Linked DNA regions of Salipiger sp. CCB-MM3. The protein of the gene in region 2 interacts with the protein of the main gene of each other region in a pairwise test. Links are inferred from orthologs where the notes say so. Each region holds a gene or a part of one and is shown on either strand. Other genes may lie near its edges.

The links. Proteins that work in one complex are often made in the same cells at the same time.
Region 1: the proteins of AYJ57_RS25430 (region 2) and AYJ57_RS19290 interact in binary tests that used the Escherichia coli proteins (3 or more experiments, as listed by UniProt). The link is inferred for Salipiger sp. CCB-MM3 from one-to-one orthologs.

Annotation. Positions count from the first base shown.
Region 1 is NZ_CP014596.1:1,208,836-1,214,190, forward strand. What follows is about bases 2,533-5,355. They hold AYJ57_RS19290 (TetR/AcrR family transcriptional regulator), read right to left. Parts: upstream 4,333-5,355; coding sequence 3,733-4,332; downstream 2,533-3,732. Other genes in these bases: AYJ57_RS19280 (hypothetical protein), read left to right, coding at 2,533-2,584; AYJ57_RS19285 (zinc-binding dehydrogenase), read right to left, coding at 2,715-3,695; AYJ57_RS19295 (GNAT family N-acetyltransferase), read left to right, coding at 4,460-5,038; AYJ57_RS19300 (MaoC family dehydratase), read right to left, coding at 5,045-5,355. Also shown: AYJ57_RS19270 (aldehyde dehydrogenase family protein), read left to right, coding at 1-1,183; AYJ57_RS19275 (DUF3100 domain-containing protein), read left to right, coding at 1,286-2,101; more of AYJ57_RS19280, read left to right, coding at 2,105-2,532. UniProt on the Escherichia coli protein: Involved in response to both electrophiles and reactive chlorine species (RCS). Represses the transcription of the nemRA-gloA operon by binding to the NemR box.
Region 2 is NZ_CP014601.1:48,439-54,169, reverse strand. Bases 158-3,075 are described here. They hold AYJ57_RS25430 (3-deoxy-manno-octulosonate cytidylyltransferase), read left to right. Parts: upstream 158-1,181; coding sequence 1,182-1,970; downstream 1,971-3,075. Other genes in these bases: kdsA (3-deoxy-8-phosphooctulonate synthase), read left to right, coding at 1,967-2,788; rfbA (glucose-1-phosphate thymidylyltransferase RfbA), read left to right, coding at 158-1,004. In the rest of the region: more of rfbA, read left to right, coding at 126-157; AYJ57_RS25420 (hypothetical protein), read right to left, coding at 3,483-4,043; AYJ57_RS25415 (DUF7146 domain-containing protein), read right to left, coding at 4,086-5,731. UniProt on the Escherichia coli protein: Activates KDO (a required 8-carbon sugar) for incorporation into bacterial lipopolysaccharide in Gram-negative bacteria.

The sequences.
Region 1 (5,355 bases), on a different replicon or contig from region 2:
CACCGGCGAGCCCGCGCGTATGGCCGAGATGTTCGAATATTACGCGGGCTGGTGCGACAAGATCACCGGCGACGTGATCCCGGTGCCGTCGACCCATCTCAACTACACCCGGCACGAGCCGCTCGGGGTGGTCAGCCAGATCACGCCGTGGAACGCGCCGCTCTTCACCTGCTGCTGGCAGGTCGCCCCGGCGATCTGCGCGGGCAACGGCGTGATGATCAAACCTTCGGAACTGACGCCGCTGTCGTCCATCGTGGTCGGCATCCTGTGCGAGAAGGCGGGCGCGCCCAAAGGCCTCGTCAATGTCATCGCAGGCGACGGGCCGGGCTCGGGGCAGGCGATGATCGAGAACGAGGCGACGGCGCTGGTGGTCTTTGTCGGATCCGCCGAGGCGGGCTCCAAGATCGCAGGCGCGGCGGCCAAGCGGCTGGTGCCCTCGGTGCTGGAACTGGGCGGCAAATCGGCCAACATCGTCTTTGGCGATGCAGACATCGACCGTGCCGTGGTAGGCGCTCAGGCGGCGATCTTTGCCTCCTGCGGTCAAAGCTGCGTGGCGGGCTCGCGCTTGCTAGTGCACCGGTCCGTGCACGCGCAAATGGTTGAAAAGCTGAGCGTTGCGGCTGGCAATATTCCCGTCGGCGCGCCGATGGATCCGGCGACGCAGATCGGCCCGGTGAACAACCAGCGGCAATGGTCGAAGATCGACGAGATGGTGCGCGAGGCGGCGGCGCAGGGTGCCGAGATCACCAGCGGCGGTGCCAAGCCCGCGGCGCTGGCGGCCAGCGGCGGTTACTTCTTTGCGCCGACCGTCGTCGATCAGGTGACCCCGCAGATGACCATCGCCAACGAGGAAGTCTTTGGCCCGGTGGTTTCTGTGCTGCCCTTTGACACCGAGGAAGAGGCCATCGCTCTGGCCAATGCCACGCCTTATGGCCTTGCCGGTGCTGTCTGGACGCAGGACGTGGGCCGGGCGCATCGCATGGCGGCGCAGGTCCGGGCGGGCACCTTCTGGGTCAACAGCTACAAGACGATCAACGTCATGTCGCCCTTTGGCGGTTTCGGGCGCTCGGGCTATGGCCGCTCGTCGGGCCGCGAGGCGCTGGCCGCCTACACGCAGACCAAATCCGTTTGGGTCGAGACCGCTGAAAACCCCGCGCAGGGCTTTGGCTACGCGCCGGGCTGAACCCGAGCGTTTGCCCTTCAACTTTTGCCGCGGACCGGGTAGGCGCCCGGTCCCGGCCAATGCGTCACCCCGAATGGGGGGCGTCAACAGAGAGGTCCCCTCATGCCAATCAAAGACATTCTTCTGGACTGGCGGCTGCATGTCAGCGTGCTGGTCATCACCGTGATCGCCGAGTTGATTGGGGTCATCGCCGTGCCCATCGGCATCGGCTCGATCCTGCTTCTGCCGCTGCTTTACGCCTTTGTGCTGGGGCTGCTGATCAACCCCAACGTCATTTCGGGCGCGCGGGCGCTGATCCGCGACCGGCAGGTGCATGCCGCCTCGCCGCTGATCGTCATCGCGATCATGCCCTTCATCGCCAAGTTCGGCACGATCATCGGCCCGTCGATGGACAAGATCATCGCCGCCGGTCCCGCGCTCGTGCTGCAGGAATTGGGCAACCTCGGCACCATCGTGCTGGCCTTCCCGGTTGCGGTGCTGGTGCTGCGCATGGGCCGCGAGGCGATCGGTGCCTGCTTCTCGGTGGCGCGCGAGCCCAACATCGCGATCATCGCCGACAAATACGGGCTCAAGAGCCAAGAGGGCGCGGGCGTGATGGGCGTCTATGTGATCGGCACGCTTTTCGGCACCTTCATCTTTGCCATTCTCGCCTCGATCCTCGCCACCTCGGGGGCGTTCTCGATCGAAGCGCTGGCCATGGCCTGCGGCATCGGCTCGGGCAGCATGATGGCGGCCTGCTCGGGCGCGCTGGTGCATGCGGTGCCGGATATGGAAGAGCAGATCCTCGCGCTCGCTGGTGCGTCGAACGTGCTGACCTATGCCACCGGTCTTTACCTCTGCGTCTTCGTGGCGCTGCCGCTGACCGAGAAACTCTATGACCTGCTGGGCCGCAAAGAGCCCACCAAAGCCGGAGCCTGAGCCATGAGCGATATCCGTACCGACGACATCGACCTGACCGAAGAGCCGAAGCTCGGCCTCGGGGCCCATGCCGCGGCGCTGGCGGTGGTCTGCGTGATCGCGCTGGTGGGCAACACCGTTGCGACCGAGAACACCGTGCCGCAGGGGCTGGTTGGCCTGATCATCCTGTGGGTGATGTGCATGATCGGCATGGTGCTGACCAAATTCGTGCCGTTCAAGCTGCCCTCGGTGGCGTGGATCTCTGCCGTGGGCATCCTTGCCACCATGCCGTGGACGCCGGGCAGCGCGTGGATCCTCGACAAGGTGAGCCACGTGAACTTCCTGACGCTGGCCACGCCCTGCCTCGCCTATGCGGGCATCGCGATTGCCAAGCGTGAGATCGAGATCGCCAAGACCTCGGGTTGGAAGATCGCCGTGGTCGCCGTGCTGGTGATGACCGGCACCTATGTGGGCTCTGCCATGGTGGCGCAGGCCTTCCTCTGATCGCTCCCTGATCCCCACCACGGGCCGCGCATCCCCGGCCCGTGGAACCTGCCCCCTCTCCGGCGACGGTGAGGGGGCTTTGTTTTGCCCCGGTTGGTTATCCGGCGGCTTTGCGCAGGGGCGGGCGGGCTTAGCCCCGCAGCAGGATCTTGCCCGTGCGCGCCGGGGTCTGCGCCGCCTTCATCGCCTCGGTGATCTCTTCGAGATCAAAGATGCCGCCTACGTCCAGCGTCAGCTTGCCCTGAGCCGCCAGCGTGACCAGTTCGGTCAGCAGACGAACCTGCGTCTCGCCGCTCATTTCCTTGAACACGCGTGCGGCCCAGAAGCCGCGCACCGCGAGGTGTTTGGTGATCATCTCGCCGCTCGGCAGTTGCAGCGGCGCACCGGTGGCGGTGCCGAAGACCACATATTCGCCGTCCTGTCCCAGCAGCGCGGCCAGATTCATGCCCAGTTCCGCGCCGACGGAGTCGATCGCCGAGACCGCGCCAGCCTCGCCCAGAAGCGCCTTGGCCTGCTCCAGCCAGCCCGCCTCCGCGGTGCAGAGCACATGCTCGGCGCCAAGCGCTTTGAGTTCATCCACCGCCTCGGCGCGGCGCACGAGGTTGAGCAGCTTGAGGCCGCGGGCCTTGGCGAGGCTGACCATGATCTTGCCAACCGCCCCATTGGCGGCGGTCTGCACCAGCCATTCGCCTTCGCCGACTTTCAGCGAGTCCAGCAGGGCGATGGCGCTGAAGGGCATGGCGATGAGCTGCGCCGCCGCTTCGTCCGCGATCTCGGCGGGCAGGGGCAACAGAGTGGCGGCGGGCGCGACGAAATACTCGGCCCAGCTGCCGTGCACGCCGCCGACCGAAATGCGCTGACCGATGAGCGCGTCGTCCACGCCCTCGCCAACGGCCACGACTTTGCCCACCGCTTCGGATCCGCCGATCTCGCCGGGCAGTTCGGGGACATAGCCGTATTGGCCGCGGATGGTCCACAGATCGTGGTTGTGAACCGGGGAGAGGATCGTCTTGACGAGCACCTGTCCGGCGCCGGGTTCGGGGGTGTCGGCTTCGCCGAACAGCATCACTTCGGCCGGGTCGCCGAAGACGTCATGATAGGCAGCTCGCATGGGAGTGCTCCTTGGTCTGTGTATGAGTGTCAGGGTGTCAGGGTGTCTGGGGGTCGAGCCGAAGCGCCGTATCCGCCCGGGCCTGCCGCAGCGGCGCTTCGCTGCGCGCCAGTTTCGACAGGATCGCCGCGCCAAGCCATTGGGCGTAGAGCCCGCCTGCCGTCGCCATGGGGTCTGGCTGCGGGCGCAGGGTTCCATCCTCGGCGCCCTCGCGCAGCAGCGTGGCGATGCGCGCCACCAATTGCTCCACACCCGCATCGAGAATACGCCGCATATCTTCCGAAAGATCGGCGATCTCGGCGGCGAGCTTCACCACGAGGCAGCGGCTGGCAAGCCCTTCCTGGGCGCTTTCGTCCAGCCAGACGTCCCAATAGGCGTCGAGCCTGTCTCCGGCGGTGCCGGGCGCTTCGGCGAGGGCGTCGAACTTCAGAAGGTATTCGCCCACATACTCGTGCAGCAGGGCGCAGCCGAAGGCCTCCTTCGACGGGAAGTAGTGGTAAAACGATCCTTTCGGAACGCCGCTCTCGCGCAGGATTTGCGACAGGCCCACACCGGTGAAGCCACCATGCAGCACAAGTGCGCGGCCGGTGGCGAGGATTTTGCGGCGGGTGGTGTCTGATTTCTTCGGCTCTGTCATAGGGCGTAGATAATCAAAATAGACCGGTCGTCTAGTGCCGAACGGGATGACTGCGCGGAAAGCCGCCAGACGACAACTGCCGAACCCCGTGATACGCTCGGCCCTCAGTCGTATGGGAGGACCGGTAATGATTGACCTGAAACCGCCGTATCGCATCGCAACACCCGAGGATGCTCAGGAACTTGCGGAGCTGGTGAATTTTGCCGGGGAGGGGCTGCCGTACTTTCTGTGGCAGGATCTGGCTGAGCCGGGGATGGACCCATGGGAAGTGGGCCGTCGGCGGCAGGCCGAGAAGGCCGGCGAAGAGCAGGTCGTCGTGGTGGACTTTGGCGCTGGGGCGGTTGCCGCGCTGACCGGCTACGCCATCGACCAGAGCCCCGATCCGGTGCCCGACGATCTGCCCGCCATCTACCGCCCGCTGCAGGAGCTTGAGAATTCCGCTCCGGGCAGTTGGTATGTCAACGTACTGGCCTGCTATCCGGATCACCGCGGCATGGGGTTGGGCACCGGCCTGCTGAAACTGGCTGAAGAGATTGCGCGCGCCGAGGGGCTCTCGCGGATGAGCATCATCGTCGCCGGGCACAACGAGGGCGCGCGGCGGCTCTACGAGCGGCAGGGCTATGTGGTCGAAGCCTCGCGACCCTGCAGTTTCGATGGCTGGGAGACGAAGACCCGCGAATGGGTGCTGCTGGTCAAAACGCTCTGAGCGGGGTCAGTCGAACTTGCGCGACGGCGCCAGCACCTTGGCCTCGCCGACCAGCACCGGTTTGCCGTCGACGGTGCATTTGCAGTCGAGCATGACGCGGCGCTTGGCGAAATCAATGTCGGTCACGGTGACCTCGGCCAGAACCGTGTCGCCGGGGCGCACCGGGCCGACGAATTTCAGCGTCTGCCCGAGGTAGACCGTGCCGTGGCCGGGCAGTTGCTCGCCGATGACCGCCGAGATCAGCCCGGCGGTGAGCATGCCATGGGCGATCCGCCCTTCAAAGATCGTATCCTGCGCATAGGCGTCGTCGAGATGGA
Region 2 (5,731 bases):
CGCCCCTCGGTGACCGTCGAAGAGGGCCTCGAGAAGACCGTGGAGTGGTATCTGAACAACGAGGCCTGGTGGCGCCCACTACAGGCGCGGCACGGCGTCGGGCAGCGGCTGGGGAAGGGGTAAACATGGCACAGCAACGCAAGGGCATCATTCTCGCCGGCGGTTCGGGCACGCGGCTCTATCCGATCACCATCGGCGTGTCGAAACAGCTGCTGCCAGTCTACGACAAGCCGATGATCTACTACCCGCTGAGCGTGCTGATGCTGGCCGGGATCCGCGAGATCTGCCTGATCACCACGCCGCAGGATCAGGCGCAGTTCCAGCGCACGCTGGGCGACGGCAGCCAATGGGGTATTTCGCTGACCTATGTGGTCCAGCCCAGCCCCGACGGGCTGGCGCAGGCTTATCTGCTGGCCGAAGAGTTCCTTGATGGCGCGCCCTCGGCGCTGGTGCTGGGCGACAATATCTTCTTCGGCCATGGGCTGCCGGACATGATGGCCGAGGCCGATGCGCGCGAGACCGGCGGCACGGTCTTTGGCTATCACGTGGCCGATCCCGAGCGCTACGGCGTGGTGGATTTCGACGAGGATTTCCGCGCCACCTCGATCATCGAAAAACCCGCTGTGCCGCCCTCGAATTACGCGGTGACCGGGCTCTATTTCCTCGACGGCACGGCCCCCGAGCGGGCGCGTCAGGTGCAGCCCTCGCCGCGCGGCGAGCTGGAGATCACCACGCTTTTGGGGATGTATCTGCACGAGGGCGCGCTCGACGTGAAGCGCATGGGCCGCGGCTATGCATGGCTCGACACGGGCACCCACAGCTCGCTACTGGATGCGGGCAACTTCGTGCGCACGCTCACCGAGCGCCAGGGCCAGCAGGTGGGCAGCCCCGATGAGATCGCTTTCCAGATGGGCTGGCTCGACCGCGCAGAGCTGGCGCAGCGCGCCGAAAAATTCCGCAAGAACGGCTATGGTGCCTATCTCGAGGCGCTGCTGAGCTCGTGATCTGCCGCCGCATCATCCCGCAGAGCAGCTCGAACGGCGGTTTCGGTTGATCCATTGCTCGCGCTCGGGCTATCCCGCAGGAAATTTCTCGAGGCGAGTGGTCCCGATGCGTCAACTTCACTCCGCCGCCCTTCGGGCGGCATCCTTCGTGCAACTGCGACGCGCAGGGTTGCGCGTATGAGCGCGGTCATCTTCATCCCCGCCCGCTATGCCTCGTCGCGCTATCCGGGCAAGCCGCTGGTCGAGCTGATTGGTGCTACCGGCGAGAAGAAATCGCTGATCCGCCGCGCCTGGGAGGCGGCACAGAGCGTCAAGGGCGTCTCGGCGGTCTATGTGCTGACCGATGACGCGCGCATCGCCGAGGCGGCGCGCGGCTTTGGCGCTGAGGTGCTGATGACCTCGGAGGCGGCGCGCAACGGCACCGAGCGCTGCGCCGAGGGCGTAGCGCAGCTGGAGGCGGCGCCGGACATCGTCATCAACCTGCAGGGCGACGCGCCGCTGACCCCGCCGTGGTTCATCGAGGCGCTGATCAACGCCATGCAGAACCCGGCGGTCGAAATGGCCACCCCGGTGCTGAAGACCGATCCCGAGACGCTGGCCAATTTCGTCTCGGACCGTCACGCGGGCCGGGTGGGGGGCACCACCGCAGTGATGCGCAGCGATGGCACGGCGCTCTATTTCTCCAAAGAGGTGCTGCCCTACGTGGGCAACCTCGAAACCCCGCCCGAGGTTTGGCATCATGTGGGGGTCTACGGCTATCGCCCTGCGGCGCTGGCGCAATATGCCGCCTGGCCCGAGGGGCCGCTGGAGCGCGCCGAAGGGCTCGAGCAGCTGCGGTTCTTGGAGAACGGCACGCCGGTCACCTGCGTTGCGGTCGAGGCGCGCGGCCGGGTGTTCTGGGAGCTCAACAACCCCGTCGACGTGGCCCGCATCGAGGCCGTGCTGCAAAAGGAAGGCATCGCATGAAACCCGTAAAGGTCAAAGACGTCACCTTCGCCAATGACGCGCCGCTGGCGCTGATCGCCGGGCCCTGCCAGCTCGAAAGCCTCGAGCACGCGCGCATGCTGGCCGAAAAGATCGCCGCCGCCGCCGAGGCCGCGCGCACGCCTTGGGTGTTCAAAGGCAGCTTCGACAAGGCCAACCGCTCGTCGCTTTCCGGCAAGCGCGGGCTCGGCATGGAGGCGGGCCTCACGATTCTGTCGCGGATCGGCGCCGAGTTCGGCGTGCCGGTGCTCACCGACATCCACACCGCCGAGCAATGCGCCGCGGTGGCGCAGGCGGTGGACATCCTGCAGATCCCCGCGTTCCTGTCGCGCCAGACCGATCTGCTGCTGGCCGCGGGCGAGACCGGGGCGGCGATCAACGTCAAGAAGGGCCAGTTCCTCGCACCGTGGGACATGGCCAATGTGGCTGCGAAGATTGCCAGCACCGGCAACGAGCGGCTGCTGCTATGCGAGCGTGGCGCCAGCTTTGGCTACAATATGCTGGTCTCGGACATGCGCAGCCTGCCGATCATGGCGGAAACCGGCTACCCGGTGGTGTTTGACGCGACCCACTCGGTGCAGCTGCCGGGCGGGCAGGGCAGCTCCTCGGGTGGCCAGCGGCAGTTCGTGCCAACGCTGGCCCGCGCCTCCGTCGCCGTGGGCTGCGCCGCGGTCTTCATTGAGACCCATGAGGATCCGGACAACGCCCCCTCGGACGGGCCCAACATGGTGCCGATCAATGATCTTGGCGGCTTGCTGGCCAAGTTGCGGGCGCTCGACGAGGTGGCGAAGGCGGGCTGATCTGCAGCTTTGCGTTCAGTATGTCTTCGATGCTACGCCGTTCACGAGGTCCAATTCTCTGTGCGTCATCATCCGTTCTCCTTGCTTTCCAGCAAGATAGGGAATTGTCGCAACGGAGTTTAGAATCTGCCCGCTACACAATAGTAAGTCGCATAAGTATGGTTATGTAACTGATACCCTCATTCTCAAATTGGGCGGATCGCTCTGGCCGCATACGACGTCAATGTTTAGCCGCAGCAATTCACAAAACCTGCGTCTCCTAGAGACGGGCCCAACTTGAAGACAGGCAATGAAGTGAACGAGAATCACGGACGAACAGATTATCGGCATCTTGGCCGAACACGAGGCTGGCGCGAGATGCGCTGACCTGTGCCGCGAGTATGGCGTGCCAGAAGGCGCTTTCTACAACTGTAAGGGCAAGCTCGGGAGCTGACGCTGTCGGTCTCAGGTGCAGCGCACTCTCTACCCTGGCTCGAGTTTGGAAAGCCCTTTCAAGAGCGCCTGAAGTGTCTCCGCCTTACGCGATCGGGCACCATGTTTGTAGTTGCCATGGTCAGCGCCGCGCGGGGCCCCTCCGCGGGCGCCGTGCATGCGGCAGACAGTCCAGCCCCTGACCGCCGGCGCCCGGCAGCGCTTACCGCTCCGCTTGCTCGTGGCAGAGCAACGTGGGGATGCATGGGCACTTTGCATGGGGTTATCGCTCATTTTTTGCACTGCCCCCTCCCCCACCGACGGCGCCGACGATTGCCTGGCCGCCGTCATTGATCGTCACATGCTCAATTCGCACGGTCTGGTCACCGCCACCGCGCATCTTGCGCAATACCTCAAGCTGACGCAGGAACGTCGCTGAAGCGGACGTCATCATCTTCATCCAAGTAGGATGCATTTGGTTTCCATGATTCAAATGAGATGCGGACCGTACCATCGCAACATGCGTCGTAACGATCTGGGTCAAGAGCATCGCCTCTATGGAACTCTGCGGCTTTTCCTCGACTCCGATGGCGGCGATCAACTGTCGATAACGGCTGGCATCCTCACCTAGGGCCTCGATCGAAGTGACGAACAAAGCTTTCGCTGCTTCAGGGGTCTCTGTCCCGTACAGGGCCATAAGGTCGTCATCTGACGGCATCGGACCATCAAGGATCTCGCCCTTCTCCAAGCTCACCGGAGGAACACGAGGGCGCTTCTGTTTTGCCTTGCGGGCCGGCTCAGGATTATTTGCCAATTCGGGCGGGGGACTAATGGGCTTGGTCATGAGGTTGTGCCTTTCTGACGCCAACTTACCTAAAATGGTGCTCTACGCTTGATGTTGCTCTGGTGGCCCTCGCGCCCCGGAGATGAGCACGACGTGAAGAGTGCGCGTCTGACCTCGGCTTCCGAGGCTGACAACAGCTCTTGCGATCTGGCTCCTCGGGCTCATGCGCACTATTCGGCGATGCAGCTCGCAAACGGCACCACCATCGGCCGCGTCCGGTGTGTTCGAGCTCTCAGCCTCTCCTCCGCTGGCGCGAACTTCCGGCTCGGGAGATATCCCACCGCTTGGCGCACAGGCATCAAAACGCGTCTCGAGCGGCTCCCAGAGCATCGGCTCGTTAAAGGCTTCCTTGAGAAGACAATCTATGTCGCCGTCACGAAGCACGAGGGCCGTGGACCAGCGCCCTTTGCTTCCGGCCTTGCGCAGTTTGATCCGGCGCGGATTTCCCCTCTCGCCCCATATTTTAGTATTAACGGTTTGAGGGGGAATTAGCGCCGTACGGCCGCCGTCTCGGCTGAGCCAGATTTCTGCGGCTTTTGCAGTCTCGAAGGTGAGCGGAGCATCCTCTGCCAACCCTTTCGCGGTGACACGCAGCAGACCTTTGCCGAGCCTGACCTCATTGATCGCCTGGTCCGCGCGCGAGGGTAGAAGCTCTTCCCATGCCACGTGCCGTGTCACAGGCATACCAGGTATGGGAAGCTTCGAGACAATCACGACACGCTTTGGGGTAACCGCGTTCACAAGGCGCAGTCGCTCGATGCACTGCCGGCTGTTGAACTCCCTGTGCTGCATCTGGATTTCGCGCACGAAAGGATCGCGCCGGGCTGGAGCAGGAACCGCGCAAACCGAGCCATCCGCCATCTCGCATGGCAGATCGTCCTGAGGCCGCTTCTGGGAGACAGCGTTGTCCGCGAAATCGAGGAGATGGCCACGATCTGCGAAGATCGCCCGAGCCTTGCCTTCAAGCTCACTGTCCGGCAGCTCCTCGCGCCCGAGCACGATCACCGTGTCATAGTCACGAAATCGATTTACTCCGAGCCCGCCCGGCCCGAACCAAATCCATTCGGCTCCAAGAAAGGTCTCTCCCCAGGCGACCTCACGCCCGTTAGTTTCTGCGCCGCCAGACTGCTTCCAGAGCTGTTCCACGATGCCCTTGCTCGCCACGGCAAGAACTTTCGGTCTCTCACCTGAGCAGGTCGTCCGCAGACACTCACTACGAAGCAGCGCGCCTATCTCCTTCTGGACCCGCTCCCTCTGCAGCGTACCCTTGCCGAAGACTCGATTTTTGACCTGGATCACCTCTGCGTTTCGCTTCGCTTCGATCGACACCAGCTTCGCACCCGGGACGAAGCGCTGCAGGATCCGCTCCGAGCCGTCAGCATCCAGCATCAGGATGGGCGCATCTCTGGGGAGTTCGTGGCTCCGGTCCAGATGCAACTTCCAGTCTGGCCCCTGGGCCGAGAAGTGCACGCGTTGGCTGATCTTCACCCCACGCGCGCAGCAGTCGGCGAGTGCCCGGAAGACCAAGGCCAAAAACCGCAGCGGTGCACGCTTACGCAGCTCCCTCTCCCACCTTGCCGCAAGATCCGAGCCAAAGGCTCTCCCGCGAAGCTGTCCCTGCGAAAAGCGCTCAAGTGTCTTTGCGATGGCGGCGAGGTCGACATGCTCGAGGGCAGCCATGTCGACCT